2 regions of the Herbaspirillum sp. CAH-3 genome follow, and region 1 is predicted to be linked to the other one. Evidence: riboswitches for the same ligand, from Rfam matches in the RefSeq annotation. Region 1 holds a riboswitch; the other holds the start of a gene.

Evidence for each region. A riboswitch is a leader RNA that binds a small molecule or an ion and turns the genes downstream of it on or off. The one in region 1 is predicted to bind cobalamin.
Region 2: linked by a shared signal. The riboswitch ahead of FYB76_RS25535 (CbtB domain-containing protein) and the one ahead of FYB76_RS21360 (TonB-dependent receptor) in region 1 are both predicted to bind cobalamin.

What each region holds. Positions count from the first base shown of each region.
Region 1 is NZ_VSWE01000017.1:94,306-102,700, reverse strand. It holds gene FYB76_RS21360 (TonB-dependent receptor) at 1-1,817, opposite strand, end outside; cobalamin riboswitch at 1,897-2,166, opposite strand; gene FYB76_RS21355 (protein phosphatase CheZ) at 2,661-3,401, shown strand; gene FYB76_RS21350 (chemotaxis protein CheA) at 3,401-5,302, shown strand; gene FYB76_RS21345 (CysB family HTH-type transcriptional regulator) at 5,395-6,336, opposite strand; gene FYB76_RS21340 (sulfite exporter TauE/SafE family protein) at 6,523-7,296, shown strand; gene FYB76_RS21335 (nitrite/sulfite reductase) at 7,360-8,395, shown strand, end outside.
Region 2 is NZ_VSWE01000029.1:33,487-41,881, forward strand. It holds gene FYB76_RS25515 (putative cobaltochelatase) at 1-744, opposite strand, end outside; gene FYB76_RS25520 (cobaltochelatase subunit CobN) at 741-4,868, opposite strand; gene FYB76_RS25525 (ferredoxin) at 4,873-5,214, opposite strand; gene FYB76_RS25530 (CbtA family protein) at 5,288-6,040, opposite strand; gene FYB76_RS25535 (CbtB domain-containing protein) at 6,051-6,266, opposite strand; cobalamin riboswitch at 6,407-6,636, opposite strand; gene FYB76_RS25540 (hypothetical protein) at 6,711-7,337, opposite strand; gene FYB76_RS25545 (hypothetical protein) at 7,456-8,139, opposite strand.

The DNA of each region.
Region 1 (8,395 bases):
TAGCGGGCATCGAAGGTCGTGAAGGACGGCATGCGCGCGCAGGTGTTGGCAAAGTCGTTGCCCATGCGCTGGCGGTCCACCCAGCGTGCGCCCACGTCGGCACTCTGCTGGCCCGACTTCCAGTTCAGGCGCGTCGACAGCGTATTGGCCGGCACCAGCGCCAGCTGCTTGCCGCTGTTGTCGCCCTGGTCGAAACGGGCGTCGATGTGCTGGTAGGTGGCATTCCAGCCGAGCGTCTCGGTCAGCTGCACGCGCGCTTCCAGCTCCACGCCCTGGTGGCGGGTCGGGGCCAGGTTGCTGTTGGCCCCGAAGCCGCCATTGGCGGTCGGGTCGTAATACAGTTCGTCGCGCACGCGATGGCGGAACCAGCGCAGCGTCACCTGGCGCGCCGTATTGCCCAAGGTCGCGCCCAGTTCCACGTCATGCGAACGCTGCGGTTTGAGGACCGTGCCGCTGGGCAAGGCGGTAAAGCCGTTCTCGTCGGCGGTCGCCAGGCGGTAACTCTGGCCGGTCTTGACGAAACCGCGCAGCAGCGGCAGCGGCGCATAGCTGGCCTGCAGGTCCCAGGCGTTGACCGCGCTGTTGCGGCCATAGGCGCCGGAAACGCTCTGCTGGGTGAACTGCTCGCGGCGCACGCCACCCGCGAGGCGGGCGTTGCGGTCGAACTCGATTTCATCGCGCAGGTACAGCGCCTTCGAATGCTGGGAGGCATCGCTGTTGCCATAGCTGGCATTGGTGGCCGAACTCCATTCGGCCAGGTCCACCCCGGCAATGGCCTCGTTCTTCCACGCGCCGCTGTCGATCACATGGCGCAGGCGCGGCGAAAACTGGGTGGTCCGGATGTTGGCTTGCGCCGTGGAGCCGCTGCTCACATAGGTGGAGCGCGAAATCTTCTCGCGATGCGACAGCTCGGCTGCCACGTCGAAGCTGCCGAAGCGGCGCTCCAGGAAGGCAGTGATGCTGTCATTGTCATAGGAGCCATGGTCCAGCGGCTTGCTGGTCTGGCGCGCATTGGCCTCGTATTGGGCTTGCGTAAGGCTGCCGGGCAGGCCGAAATCAGAGCGCGCGAGGTTGGCGCGCAGGCCGAAGCGCCAGTCGCTGGCGAACCATTGCACGGTGGTGCTGAGGTTTTCCTGATTGGACTTGCTGTTGTCGCGCCAGTTGTCGGCATGCGACTTGGCATAGCTGGCGTCGATGGACATGTTGTCCCAGCCGCGCGATACCGCTGCCCGGCCGGCGCGTTGGCCATTGCTGCCGACTTCGCCGACGACGGTGCCGCGCACCGCATTGGCCTGCGGGCGCCGCGTGATGATCTGGATGGTGCCGCCGGTGGCGCCGCTGCCATAAAGCACGCTGCTGCCGCCGCGCACGATCTCGATGCGCTCGATGGTCTCGATGGGAATGGCCGACAACAGGGGCGTGCTCAATTCGTTTTCGGAAATGCGCACGCCATCGACCAGTACCACCATGTTCTGGTCGCCATTGGGCCCGAAGCCGCGCAGGTCCAGCGGGAAGTCGCGCGGGCCGGACAGGCTCTGGCGCCCATAGACGCCGCCCAGCTTGCGGATGGCTTCGTTGGCGTTGTCGATACCCGCATCGCGGATCTGCTCGGCAGTGATGACAGTGGCCGCCACCGGGGGAAATGCCGGGTCATTGGGAAAGCGCGAGGCTGACACCACCACGGCCGACAGGGGCACATTGGCATCGGCAGCCTGGCTGGCGGCGGCGACGACCGAGAGGACCAGCGCGCCGGTGGTACGCAGGGCAAAACGGGGGCGAGGACCGCGGCAGCGGGCCTGGAAATAAGCGATATGCATGAAAATGTAAGCAATAGATAGGTGCAGCCTGCCTCCCCGCAGGCTGCAATCAACGGAAAACCGCACCAGCGTTGACTGTGCAGCCTCCTCCTGTTCTGGCCGGTCTCCGGACTGCAGGCATGACTCTCGGCCTTCCCATGTGGCGAAGTGAAGGTTCGCGCAAAAACACAGTGGCGTGGAAGAGCGTCTTGCCGGCGAGACGCAGCGCATCGTCGCCGGCACCTGGTTACCGTTGCGGGGGCAGTACACCTTGGCCGGACCTGCTGCTTTACACAGGGGACTGGCGCGTGTTTCCCGTTTAACTGCCGGCGAGGACACGCCGGCGGGCACCAAAAACGCGCCATTGTAGGCGTGCAGCGTAGCGGCCACAAGCCGAACGCCCCGGATGATGTAAATCAGCACAAGCGGGATAGCCGCAATTGCTTTCAGGAAAAAGACGGATAGAATTCATCCTCAGTGCTTTTATATAGAACAAATTCGATTTTTTTATCGAAAAACATTTGAACCGTGGTTTCCATCCTGTGCCGGGGCGGAAAAATGGAAACAAATGGGGGATTTCACTCGCTGTTTGGCCGATGAGATAGCGGCAAGCGGTCCTATACTCGGCGCCATGGCATCGTCGACCGGGGGACCCTTGCGTGGTCGGCCGGCCTCACCTGTCATCCTGAACGTTGTCGTGGTCTGCGGGCCTTCAGAGACTGCCTCTGGCTGCCGATATCAGTCTGATATCGGGGAAGTGGTGGTGGCTGTGCCTCCCGGAACGACGCATTAGATCCGCCTACGGGCAACTTTGCACAGCAGTGCGCCGACGAGCGCACACCTTTGTTGGGAGAATCAGTAATCATGAGCGACGACGTTGATCTGGAAGCATTGTTTGACGAAATTTCCTCGCAGACGCTACCGGGCATGACCGCCGAGCCGGCTGCTGCGGCCACCGCCGCCGGCACCGACGAAGCGGCTGCGGGCGAGCAGGAGGACCAGAGCGACAAGCCCATGTATGAACGCCTGGGCGGTATCGTGCGCCTGCTGCACGACTCCATGCGCGAGCTGGGCTACGATCGTTCGCTCACCGACGTGGCCGAACAGATCGGGGACGCCCAGAGCCGCCTGGAACACATCGCCACCCTCACCGAGCAGGCCGCCAACAAGGTGCTCAATGCCCTGGATTCGGGCATGCCTGCCCAGGACCGCCTGCAGGAACAAGCCAAGGACATCAACGCCCGCTGGACCAAGCTCTATGCCGGCCAGATGAGCATCGACGAATTCAAGGCGCTGGCCGGCGACTCGCAGCAGTTTTCCAACGCGGTGCTGGAATCGACCGAAGCCGAAAAGGCACGCATGCTGGAAATCATGATGGCCCAGGATTTCCAGGACATCACCGGCCAGCTGATCAAGAAGATCGTGGCCATTACCGCCAGTGCCGAGCGTGAACTGGCGCAGTTGCTGCGCGACAATGCACCGCCGGAAGTCAAGGCACAGATCGATGCCGACAAACCGGTCACCCTGATGAATGGCCCTTCCGTCGGCGGCACGGCCATGGGTCAGGACGATGTGGACGACTTACTCGATAGCCTGGGGTTCTAATGGATGACGAAATGCTCAAGGATTTTGTCGTTGAAGCGTTGGAGCTCGCCACCAACGTGGAAGAGCACCTGCTGACGCTGGAACGACATCCTGATGACCTTGAAATCCTCAACGCGGTCTTCCGCGCATTCCACACCATCAAGGGTGGCGCCGGGTTCGTGAACCTGCCGGCCATGGTGTCGGCCTGCCACCTGACCGAAAACCTGTTCGATGCGCTGCGCACCGGCAAGGCCCCGGTCACGCCGCTGGCCATCGAAGCTGCGCTGCAGGCCAGCGGCTTCGTGGCCGACCAGTTGAACGAATTGTCCAACGGCGCCGCGCCCGACAGCCTGGCCTCGATGCCGGCGGAACTGAAAGACATCCTGACCCAGGCCATCGAAGGCAAGAGCGAAGCGCCGGCACCCGCCGCGGCTGCACCTGCCCCGGCGGCAGCGGCACCCGCGGCCGCGCCGGTGGCAGCAGCCCCCGCTGCAGCAGCCAGCGTCGATGGCAGTGCCAGCGTGATGAAGAATGGCGAACTGGACTGGCCCGCGCTGTATCAGGCGCTGGTGCCCGGTGCTGCCGTGGCTGCACCGGCTGCCGCCGAGAGCAGCGCCAGCGCTGCCCCGGCCGCGCCTGCGGCGGCGCCCGCTGCCGCTCCGGCCGCTGCCGCCGATGGCGAGCCCAAGGCCGCCGCCCCGGTCCAGCAGAATCGCCGCGCCACCGACTCCCCTGGCGGGGCCAAGGAAGAAAGCATCCGTATCGATGCCGTCAAGCTGGACGCCCTGCTGGAAGTGGCCGGCGAATCGGTGCAGGCCGCCAACCAGGCGGCCGTGCTGCTGGAAAAGCTGCAGCAGTTCAAGTTCGAAGGGACTGCGGCAGCACTGATGTCGACCCTGGCCGAAACCCTGGGCCGCGCCTCGCGCTACTCCAGCGAACTGCAACGCGCCACGCTGTCCACGCGCATGCAGCCGGTGGGCCGCCTGTTCCAGAAATTCCCCCGACTGGTGCGCGAACTGGCCAAGGACCTGGGCAAGGACGTGGACCTGGTCATCACCGGTGCCGAAACCGAAGTCGACCGTGTGGTGGTGGACAGCCTCTACGACCCGCTGGTGCACATGCTGCGCAACTCGCTGGACCACGGTATCGAAGTGGACCGCGCCGCCGCCGGCAAGCCCAACAAGGCCACCATCTCGCTCAACGCCTGGCAGGCCGGCAGCAGCGTGATGATCGAAGTCTTCGATGACGGCAAGGGCATGGACCCTGACATGCTGCGCAGCAAGGCGCTGGCCAAGGGCCTGATCAACGAGCACCAGGCGCTGACCGCAGATGAAGCCTTGCAGCTGGTGTTCCTGCCCGGATTCTCGACCAAGGAAGTGGCTTCCAGCGTCTCGGGACGCGGCGTGGGCATGGACGTGGTCAAGACGGCGGTGGAAAAGCATCGCGGCACCATCCGCATCGAATCCACGATTGGCAAGGGGACCAAGTTCTCGATCCGCCTGCCCATCGAACTGTCGATCATCCCGACCATGCTGGTGCGCTGTGCCGGTGCCCCGTTGGCCCTGCCCATGGCGGTGGTGGAGCGCGTGGTCGAACTGCCCGAGACCTTCGACGAAGTCGGCGGCGCCCCGGTGCTGCGCGACCAGGGCCGGCCACTGCCGGTCAATTCGCTGGCCGGCGTACTGGGCTACGAGCCGGGCAATGAGCGCGTGGGTATCGTCATGGCGGTTCCGCACCCCTACATCCTGGGCGTGGAATCGGTGGAAGGCACGGCCGACCTGGTGATCAAGCCGCTGACCGCCATCCACACCGCCGGCATCACCGGCACGGCCCGTTCGGCCGAAGGTGAACTGGTGCTGGTGGTGGGCTTGTCCTTCCTGCTCGATGGCTGCCGCGACCTGGAGCGCACGGCAGTGGCATAAGGCTCGCGCCAACAGCTGCAAATGCAAACGGCCGGATCTGCAAGGATCCGGCCGTTTTGCTTCAGGCCTGGCGTGGTGCCCGGCGCCGGGACTTAAAGTTCATACATGTCCTTCTCGCCTTCCATGACCTGCGCAATGAGCTTGCGATTGAGGGTCGGGGCCAGCAATTCGATGAAGGTATAGACATATCCCCGCAAATAAGCGCCTTGCTTCAAGGCCACGCGCGAGACATTGGTGCCGAACAGGTGGCCGGCCGGAATGGCGCGCAGGCCACGGTCACGCTCGGCATCGAAGGCGATGCCGGCAATGATGCCCACGCCCATGCCCAGCTCCACATAGGTCTTGATGACGTCGGCGTCGATGGCCTCGAGCACCACGTCCGGCTTCAGGTGGCGCAGCGAGAAGGCGTGATCGATCTTGCTGCGGCCGCTGAAGGCGGAATCATAGGTAATGAGCGGATTGCCGGCGATCTCTTCGAGCGTGAGGCTCTTGGACTGCAGCAAGGGGTGATCCGGCGGCACCACCACCACGTGCTCCCACTGGTAGCAAGGCAGCGAGACCAGGCCCTCGCCTGAGGCCAGTGCCTCGGTGGCAATGGCAATGTCCGCCTGGTCGTTGCGCACCATCTCGGTGATCTGCTTGGGGTTGCCCTGGAGTAAAGAAAGATGCACTTTCGGATACTTCTGGGTGAACGCCTGCACCACCTTGGGCAGCGCATAGCGCGCCTGGGTGTGGGTGGTGGCGATGGTGAAACTGCCGCTGTCGTGGGCAGCGAATTCCTTGCCGATGCGCTTCAAGCCATCCACTTCCTGCATGATCAGCTCCACCGAGCGCAGCACTGCCCTGCCCGGCTCGGTCAGGCCGCGAATCCGCTTGCCGTGGCGGGTGAAGATGTCCACGCCCAGTTCTTCCTCCAGCTCGATGATGGCCTTGGAAACGCCTGGCTGCGAGGTGTACAGGGCCTTGGCGGCCTCCGTGAGGTTGAAGTTCTGCCGTACCGCTTCACGAACGAAACGGAATTGATGAAGATTCATGTGGGAATTCCTTCGCTTCTACATGGTACGGCGGCGTCCCGCGCCTGCCTTGCCGGCCTCACTGGCCTTACCTGCCTCGTTTGGCGCATTTCCATATGCCAAAGGCGTATATAAGCAAATAAATACTATGTAGTTTGGTTTGAAACATAAGTTTATTACGATTCGCAGACTAATGGGCGAGGTGTTATGACTGTTTCTTATGTAGTAAGCGGATTTGCCGTAGGACTGCTGGTCGGACTGACCGGGGTCGGTGGCGGCTCGCTCATGACACCGCTGTTGACCTTGCTGTTCGGCATTCATCCCTCGGTGGCCGTGGGCACCGACCTGGCGTTCGCCTCTGCCACCAAGACCGCCGGCACCCTGGCCCACCGCTTCAAGGGCACGGTACGCTGGGACGTGGTGCGCCGCCTGTCTTACGGCGCCCTGCCCGCTGCACTGGTGACCACGTTGCTGCTCAAGCATTTCGGTGCCGTCAGCGACGGCATTGCCCTGACCATCCGCTACTCGATTGCGATCTCGGTGTTCCTGACCGTGATAGCCCTGCTGTTTCGCGCGCGCATGCAAGCCTGGCTCAATGCCCATCCGCAGCGCCAGCTGCAAGGTGCCACGCTGTCCAACGCCACCATCGCCGCAGGTGCCCTGCTGGGCACGCTGGTGACCATTTCTTCCATCGGTGCCGGTGCCGTGGGCGCCACCCTGCTCGTGTTGCTGTATCCTCGCCTGTCTCCGGCGGAAATTGCGGGCACCGACATCGCCTATGCCGTACCGCTGACGGCCATTGCGGCACTGGGCCACTGGTGGCTGGGTTCGATCAATTGGGAACTGCTGGCGACCTTGTTGCTGGGTTCGGTCCCGGGCATCACCATCGGATCGCTCGCAGCGCGAGCGGTGCCGGAGAAATTCTTGCGCGGCCTGCTGGCCATTACGCTGACGAGCGTTGCAGTCAAGCTGATTTGGTAGGCTCATTTTCAATCGGGCGCACCCTGATCCGGGCGCCCATAAGACGTTAACAGGGAAGACAAGATGTACCGCTATGACCAATACGATCACCTGATCGTCAAAGAGCGAGTCGCACAATACCGGGACCAGGTGCGTCGGCGCCTGTCGGATGAACTGGCCGAAGACGAATTCCGCATCCTGCGCCTGCAGAACGGGCTCTACCTGCAACGCCATGCCTACATGCTGCGCATCGCCATTCCCTACGGCATGCTGGCCTCCAATCAACTGCGCAAGTTCGCCGAGATCGCCGTCAAGTATGACCGCGGCTACGGTCACTTCACCACCCGCCAGAACATCCAGTTCAACTGGATCAAGCTGGAAGAATCGCCCGATATCCTGGACGAACTGGCCAGCGTGGAAATGCACGCCATCCAGACCTCCGGCAACTGCATTCGCAATACCACCTCGGACGAACTGGCCGGCGTGGCCGCCGATGAAATCGTCGATCCGCGTCCCTATGCCGAACTGATCCGCGAGTGGAGCACCTTCCACCCCGAGTTCGCCTACCTGCCACGCAAGTTCAAGATCGCCATCAGCGGCGCTGCCGAAGACCGTGCCGCCACTGCCGTGCACGACATCGGCCTGCATGTCATCAAGAACGAGGCTGGCGAAGTCGGCTTCCGTGTGCTGGTCGGTGGCGGCATGGGCCGCACCCCGATCCTGGGCAGCGTGATCCGTGACTTCCTGCCCTGGAAGCACGCCATGTCCTACCTGGAAGCGATCCTGCGTGTGTACAACCAGCACGGCCGCCGCGACAACATGTACAAGGCGCGCATCAAGATCCTGGTCAAGGCCATCGGCCCCGAGGAGTTCGCGCGCCAGGTCGAAGCCGAATGGGCCGACATCAAGGATGGCCCCTCCACCCTGACCGAAGAAGAACTGCAGCGCGTGGCCAAGTTCTTCACCGATCCGGCCTACGAAACCCTGCCGGCCGTGGATGCGGAATATGAACGCCTGAAGGCTGAAGACCGTGGTTTCGCCAACTGGATCAAGCGCAACGTCAAGGCGCACAAGAAGGCCGGCTATGCAGCCGTGCTGCTGTCGCTCAAAAAACCGGGCG
Region 2 (8,395 bases), on a different contig from region 1:
GCGCTGGGCCTCGGCCACCTGCGCGCGCAAGTCATCCTGTTGCGGCTGCCAGCGCTGCCCGAAGGCGGCAGGATCGGTCTCGAAGGCGATACGGCGACGGACCACCTCGGCGCGCACGGTCTTGTCGGTGGGTGCGCTCACCTCCACCATGAGACCGAAGCGGTCCAGCAATTGCGGCCGCAGATCGCCCTCTTCCAGGTTCATGGTGCCGATCAGCGTGAAGCGCGCGGGATGGCTGATGGAGATGCCCTCGCGCTGGACCGAGTTCACGCCCATGGCGGCCACGTCCAGCAGCACATCGACCAGGTGATCGGCCAACAGGTTGACTTCATCGATGTAGAGGATGCCGCGATGCGCCGCCGCCAGCAGGCCCGGCTGGAATGCGCGCTGGCCACCTTGCAGCGCCTGCTGCAGGTCGAGCGAACCGAGTACGCGGTCTTCGGTGGCGCCCAGTGGCAAGGTCACGAAGGGGACGGTGTCCTGGCGCTGTACCGGGTCTGTATTGCAAACTGTACAGGCACTGGCTGGCTGGCCCGGCGCGCAATGGAAAGCGCAGCCCTCGTTCAGGGTAATCGGTGGCAGTACCTGGGTCAGGCCACGGGCGGCGGTACTCTTGGCCGTGCCCTTGTCGCCACGCACCAGCACGCCGCCGATGCCGGGATCGACTGCACACAGCAGCAGCGCCTGCTTCAGCAGCGGCTGGCCGACGATGGCCGCGAAGGGATAGGCATGGAGCGCCGTCATTGCATGTCCTTGGTATGTTCACTGCCGCGCACGGTTTCACCGCGCGCTTCCAGCAGGGCTTCACTGTGCAGGTACAGTGAGCGCAACTGTTCGATGGTCTGTACTGCAGGTGTCTGCCACATGCCCCGGCTGGCGGCTTCCAGCAGGCGCTCGGCGATGGCGTTCTGGGCCCAGGGGTTGGCCTGTTCCAGGAACTCGCGCATGGCCGGATCGAAACCGTAGGTTTCGGCCAATTGCTGGTACATCCAGTCTTCCATCACTTGCGCGGTGGCATCGTAGCCGAACAGGTAATCGACGGTGGCCGTCAGTTCCAATCCGCCCTTGTAGCCGTGGCGGCGGATGCTGGCCAGCCACTTGGGATTGACCACGCGGGCGCGGAAGACGCGCAGGGTTTCTTCCTTCAGGTCGCGCACGGCGGCGCGCTGCGGGTCGTGGCTGTCGCCGAAATAATGGCGCGGCTGCTGGCCCGACAAGGCGCGAATGGTGGCGATCATGCCGCCGTGATACTGCAGGTAGTCATCGCTGTCGAAGATGTCGTGTTCGCGGTTGTCCTGGTTGTGCAAGGCCACCTGCACGCCAGAGAGACGCTGGCGGAAGGCCTCGCGCTGGTCCGCACCCTGCACCTTGCGGCCGTAGGCATAGCCGCCCCAGTTGATGTAGGCCTCGGCGAAGTCGGCTTGGTCCTGCCAGTTCTTTTCCTGGATCAGGGGCAGGATGCCTGCGCCATAGCTGCCCGGCTTGGCGCCGAAGACGCGATAAGACGCCTGTGCAGCCGCCTCGGCCTGGCCCAGTCCGCCCTGCATGGCCTCCTGCAGATCGCGCAGGTAGTGCTTGCGTACGAAGTTCAGGTGTTCGGGCTCATCCGCGGCGATGGCAAGCTGGACGGCATCGTCGATGAGTTCGATCAACTGCGGGAAGGCATCGCGGAAGAAGCCGCTGATGCGCGTGGTCACGTCAATGCGCGGACGCTGCAGCTGATCCAGCGGGATCAGCTCGACCCCGGCCACCTGCCGGTTGCCCTCGCGCCAGACCGGCTGCGCGCCCATCAATGACAGGATCTGCGCCACATCGTCGCCATGGGTACGCATGGCGCTGGTGCCCCAGATGCTGATGGCCACGCTCTCGGGATAGTCACCGCTCTCGCGGTGATGGCGCTCCAGCACTTCGCGCGCCAGTTGCTGGCCCACGCGCCAGGCCGATTGCGAGGGCACGCTGCGCGGATCGACCGAGTAGAAATTGCGTCCCGTCGGCAGGATATGGGCCATGCCGCGTGTGGGCGATCCGCTGGGTCCGGCCGGAATGTAGCCACCGCGCAGGCCGTTGAGCAGGTTGCTGATTTCCTCCTCGGTACGCTGCAGGCGCGGCACCAGCTGCTCGCAGGCGAAGGCCAGGATGCGGCGCACGGCGCTGGTGTCGGTGGCCTTGATGGAAGCGGCCGGTACTGCGCGCTTGAGCGGTGCGGCCGGTCGCGCCATGGCGCGCATGCCACCCAGAACGCTGCCTGCGCTTTTCTGCTGCGTGGGTTGCAGGCGCGGCTTTTCTTCGTTGGGAGCATTGAACAGCGGGGCGAACAAGGTCTGGATGACGCCCTCGATGGCCTGCACCGCAAAGCCTTGCTGCTGCAGGGCCTGCATCAGCGACAGGCACAGCGCATCGATGGCCTCCAGCGCATCGGCGCGGGTGACGATGGCGCGTCCGGCCGTGCGGGACAGCGCATCGTCGATGTTGAGGCGGCGGCCCTTGTGCTCCAGCAGCATGTCCAGCGACAGGCCGAAGAGCCGCGCCACTTCCTCCTGCAGGCCCGGCAGGTCCTGGTTGGGCAGGCGCGTGAGGGCTACCAGCATGTCCGGCAGCTGCTGCGTATCGGGCATGCGGCCGAGGATGTGCAGGCCGTCACGGATCTGGGCTGCGCCCAGTTCGCACAGGTAGCCGTCGAGATCCTCGATCAGGTGGGCCACACCGGCACCATCCAGTTCGCTCAGGGCGTGCGGCAGCGCGCCGTCGTCGTGCGCGTGGTCATGGTCGTGACCGTGATGGTGATGATGGTCATCGTGATGATGATGGCCGTGATGATGGTGATGCGCGTGGTCGTGACCGTGACCGTGCCCATGGTCATGATCGTGGTCATGATGCAGCAGCTTGTATTGCAGGTCCGTATCCAGATTGGTCTGCCGCACCAGCTCCCAGATCTGCTGCTGCAACAGCGGCAGCTTGGCGGGATCGAGCACCTCGACCTGGTAATACTCGTCCACCAGCTGCGTCAGCTGCGCCAGCGCGCCGTAGCTGTCGGCGGTCGTCATGGGCGGTGTCAGGTGGTCCACCACCACGGCATGGGCGCGGCGCTTGGCCTGCGAACCTTCGCCGGGATCGTTGATGATGAAGGGATAGAACAGCGGCACGTCGCCCAGCAAGGCATCCGGGAAGCATTCTTCAGACAGGCCCACGCCCTTGCCCGGCAGCCACTCCAGGGTGCCGTGCTTGCCGACGTGGACGATGGCATCCGCGCCCCATTCTTCATCCAGCCAGCGGTACAGCGCGTAGTAGTGATGCGTGGGCGGCAGGTCGGGCTGGTGGTAGATGGCGTCCGGGTCCATGCCGTAGCCGCGCGGCGGTTGCAGCGCCACGAAGGCGTTGCCCAGGTCGAGGCCGGCGATGACCAGGTGCTGGTCGTGCACGTAAGCCTCACCAGGTGCGGCGCCCCACTGGCGCTGCATCCTGGCCTGCAAGGCAACCGGCAAGGCGTCGAACCATTGCGCATAGCGCGCCGCCGGGATGCGTGCGGCAGCACGGCGCAGCTGGTCTTCGGTGAGCAGGATGTCGTCGTAGGAGCAACGATCCACCAGCTCGTGGATCAGCGCCGTGCCGGTGTCGGGCAGGTCGCCGATGCCGTAGCCATCGGCCGCCAGCGCGCGCAGCACGGCCATGAGCGACTCGGGCGCATCCAGTCCCACGGCATTGCCGATCTGTGCGGCCTTGCTGCTGGAATTGGTGAAGATGAAGGCGATGCGCTTTTGCGCATTGGGCGTGCAGCGCAGGCGCACCAGGCGCTGCGCCAGCCCGGCGATGCGGCGCACACGGTCCGGCAGGGCCTGGTACTGCACCACGCCGGCTTGGCTGGTGTGCTTGAAGGATAGCGGCACACCGATGACGCGGCCGTCGAATTCGGGCAGGACCACGTTCATGGCCGCATCCAGCGGATTCATGCCGCGCGTGGAATGCTGCCACTGGTCCAGCGTCATGCCGCTGGTGATGGCCTGCAGCACCGGCCTGTCGAGCTGCTCCAGCACCGAGACCGACCAGCCTGCGGGTGTAACGCCGCCAGCCGTGATCTCGCCCATGGCGAAGCTGGTGGTGTTGATGATGAGATCGACCCGGCCCTCGGCGAAATACGCCAGCGCCGGGGGCAAGGCCGCGCCAGTGCTGGCCGACACGCGCAGCGAGGACGTGAAGACCGGCAGCACATCCATGCCGCGCGCCTCCAGTGCCGCTACCAACGCATCGATGAAGGCGGTATTGCCCGAGAGCCAGTGCGCCCGGTAAAAGATGATGCCCACCGCCGGCTTGCCCGCCGGGGCCTGCGCACGCAGGGCCAGCCAGTCGTCGAGGCCGGCATCCTGTTCCAGGTCGGGATGGTAGAGGCCGTGTTCGGGCAAGGCTTGCGCGGGCTCGTAGCCGTAGCCACTGAGCAGCAGGCGGTCGGACAGGCAGCGCAGCAGCTGCGCCAGGTTGACGCTGCCGCCGCCGTTGAAATACGCCAGCGCCTGCTGTTGCACATCCGGTGCGGCAGTGGAAGCCGCGGCCAGTTCGGCATCGGGCTCGCCGGTGCCGGAGAGCACGATCAGGTGCCGCCCTTCGGCGCGCGCGGCCCGCAGCAATTCAGGAAAACCGGCCACTGCCCCCAGCCGTCCGAGTACCCGCAGCACGATCACCTGCGCGCTGGCCAGCTCCGCGCGCAGCAGTGTGGCCAGCGTGCGCAGCGGCTGGCCCTGCTCATCGCTGCCCGATTGCAGGGCTTGCAGGTCGTATCCCGCCACGGTGGGAAAATCCGCCGGCAGCTGCGCGCGTGCCGCGGCCAGCAGCGCCAGGTCGGTCGGGGCGTGCGTCAGCAGGACGATACGGGCCATGGATTCATGCATCGGTGACCTCCGCTTCCGGCAGTACGTCGCCGCTCCCCAGCCGATGGAAGACCAGGTCACTCACTTCGCGCCCGCCTTCCAGGTGCTCCACCACCACGCGCTCGATGGCGGCGGCATCCGCGCAGCGATACCACACGCCCTCGGGATAGACCACCACCACCGGCGCCTGCGCCTTGCAGGCCACCATGCAGTGGGTGCGGGTACGCTTGACGCGCAGCTCGGGACGGGCGTCGATCTGTTCGCCCAGCACGCCGAACATGGCTTCGGCCAGCACGCCGTTTTCGGTACAACGCGGACCCACGCACATGAGCACGTGACGATGATGAGTTCTCATGGCTTTGATGCTTTGCTTTCCCCGGCGCCGCAACGCCGGACAGGGGCCCGCCTGGGCCCGCCAGACCCGCCAATCAGGCGAAACGGCGATAGAAGAAACCGGTCAGCCCGCCCAGGGCCAGCCAGAACACGGCATTGGCTGCTGCGGTGGCGCGGATGAAGGCCTGTGCCAGCTCTTCCGGGGCCACGCTGCCGTGGACTTCCGGCTGGGGCGCGCCGATGAAGTGCGGCGCCACCAGCAGCAGTACGCCCACCAGCTTCCACGGCCAGCCACGGGTGAAGACGAACAAGCCCAGGCTGGCCGCCGTCGCTACCGCCGTCATCACCCACCACAGCTGGCGCGCCTGCAGCGGCGCGGCCAAGGTACCCGGCACTTCCGGCGGCAGGCCCAGCGAGGGCGCGACGAAAAACACACCATAGCCGGCCAGGCCCCACAGCAGGCCGCTGCGCCAGGTGATGCGGCGTCCGCTCAGGGCAAAGGCCGCCACCAGCATCAGGGCGAAACCGACCGCCATGCTCACGTTGGCCAGCACGGTATAGCCGGTGCGCTCGGCGCCGTCAGCCGGCTCCCAGGCATTGGCGTCATGCGCGTGTTCGTGCTCATGCGCGTTGGCGTGGGTGTGCTCGTGTGCAGCCGCCGGTGCACCCGGCTCGTGGGCATGGTCATCGGCTGCCGGGGCCGCAGATTCGCCGGCCTTTTCATATTCCTCGGCCTTGAGGATGATCTTTTCGACCTGGAATTGCTGCACGCCCGACAGCAGCACGCCCGACAAGGCGCCTGCCACCACCACTGCCGACGCCATGCGCCGGAATACGGTCCAGTTCATCGTCCGCTCCTCAGTGGCAGGGGAAACCGGCCGAGTGGCGGCCGTCATGGGCGGCATTGTGCAGCTCCACCTTGGAGGCGAAGCCGGCCCCGTAGATCAGCGCCACGCCCAGCGCGAAGGCCAGCAGCGAGGGCGCAATGCGGTCGCGCCAGACCTGGCTGCCGGTGTGGCTGGAAGAGGAAGAATCAGCGGTGTGACGGGCATTGAGGCCGGAGGGAGTGGACATGCGATTTCCTTGGACGGGTGGATGAAACGAAGGAAACCACACGGCAAGCGCCCAAGCACGATCCCGCCGTCGGCTGACGGCGCCGGTTCACACCAGCGGGAAATGATGGAAGCTTTCCGCATGATCGCCCTCCGCGATGCATTCAAGAACTTGCTTCGGGCCGGTCTCCGGGCTGGCGAGGGGAAGCCTGGGCTTCGGGACAGGCGCCTTCCCATGCGCGGGGCACAGTGGCGTAGTGCGTGTCCTTCCTCGCTTACCGTTGCGGGGGCAGCGCCGGCTTTGGCACGATGCTGTGGCACCGGCCGCACCGGCTTCCCGTTTCAATCCCGGGCGCGGCTGCGCACGGGATACCAGAAGCAATGCTAAGGGGCGAAGTATAAAGGCGGGGGCAGGCTTGGGCAACCTGCATTGTCACGTATGAAAGGCAGTCAGCCGCAAGCGCCCTCAGCGTGGCAACGCGGCCGGCGCCGGCGAAGAGGACGAAGGGGATGGCAAAGCAGGCAGCTGTGGCGAGGCCGGCAAAGTCGCCAGCTTGTAGTAGAGGCTCATTTCCACGCCCATGCGCATGGGAATGCGGGCCACATAGGCCGAGCGTTTCCGATTGCGGCTGCCCTGCCCGTGCATTTCCATCAGGCAGAGGTAGCGCTCGCCCAAGTAGCCCAGCATGGCAAAGGAGGCTTTTTGCGGGCGCTCCAGCCGGGCTGGGGCGTCCGGCGCCAGCCCGATGGCACGGTCGAGGTAGCCGCGGTGCGAGTTCACGAAGAGGTAATCACGGCCGGGCGGCTTGCCGCTGGCATAGCCGATACGCAGCGTGCGGTTGTCGCCATCGGGCAGATACAGCCGGTAAGGTGAAGCGGGGCCGCCTTCCATGACCTCCACCCGCCCCGCCACGGGATCGATGCTGACCGCACTCAGGGGAATCCGGTCGACCGCCAGGCAGCTGTCCAACACCTCTTCCGGCGGCTCGGGTGAACCCGGCAATGCCGCGAAACAGACAAAGAGCAGCACCAGCGGCAGGCAGCGCAATGCGCTTGCTTTCCAGGCAGAGGCAAGGGCAAGGAAGCGAATCATGGAGAGCTCCTTCTACGGACGACGGGTCAGGACGGCGGCGTGGCGACACACTTGTCAGCCATGGTTGCAGAAGGAGCAGGCCGTGAATATCAGAAAACTCTCAATGCACGGCAGGAAGTCAGTCCTGCCCGGCAAGCAGATCCAGCGCGATGAAGTGCCATTGCGCCGATTCGGCGTCGTACAGCGCCAGCTGGTTGATCTGTTGCCCGGGGAGCGCCTTGCCCGGTATGCGCATCAGGGCGCGCTCGGCGTGGCGATGGCGTTCCTGCGGGGACAAGGCGAGCAGGCGGGCATGGGTCTCGCTATGGGCGAAGAGCCCGGCATCCTCCCAGAGCCGGGCATATCCGGCCAGTTCGGCGTGGCTGATGGCCAGCGGGATGGTGTCCGTCATTGCAGACACCTGGGCCACGCTGGCTGACGAAATCCGCACCGGGCCGCCCTGCGCGCGTACCGCCAGGCAGCCGTCCTGCGCGCCCCAGGCCAGGTGCAGGCAGACCGGCAGGCGTCCGTGGTGGCGCCTCAGCAGGTCATCGGGCGTAAAGGCCGAGACCGGGAGAACCTGGTAGCGCTCCGGCGGCAAGTCCTGCCAGAGCGCGTCGATACTGGCTTCCAGGGGAGAAAAATAGAGCACCATGGCATCGGTGCCTGCGGCCTCCCCGCTGGTCACGGGTTCGCACAAGACCTGCTGCGGCCAGGCGCTGCCGGCCCCATGCCGCACCAGCACGAAAAGAGGCAGCGCCGCCTGCACCACAGGACGGCGCGCGGGCGGAAAACCGGAAGGCTGCGGGGGATAGGGGAACACGGCGCCACTCCTTGTTCGACCACAGCGGGATGGAGGCCCGGGCGGGACTGGCTCCATCGACCTACTGCGGCCAAAAAAACCGAATGGTTCCACAAATGCAAGCGGAGTTGAACCGGAAAAGTCTCAATCAGCAGAGGAGATTGGGGCGAGGTTTTCCGGCCGAACCCGCGCTGGAGAAGGCAGGTTTGATGCTGAAATGAAGGAAAAAGCTGGCAGCGCGGCGCTGGGCCACGAGAAATGCGGGCGGTAAGAAAAG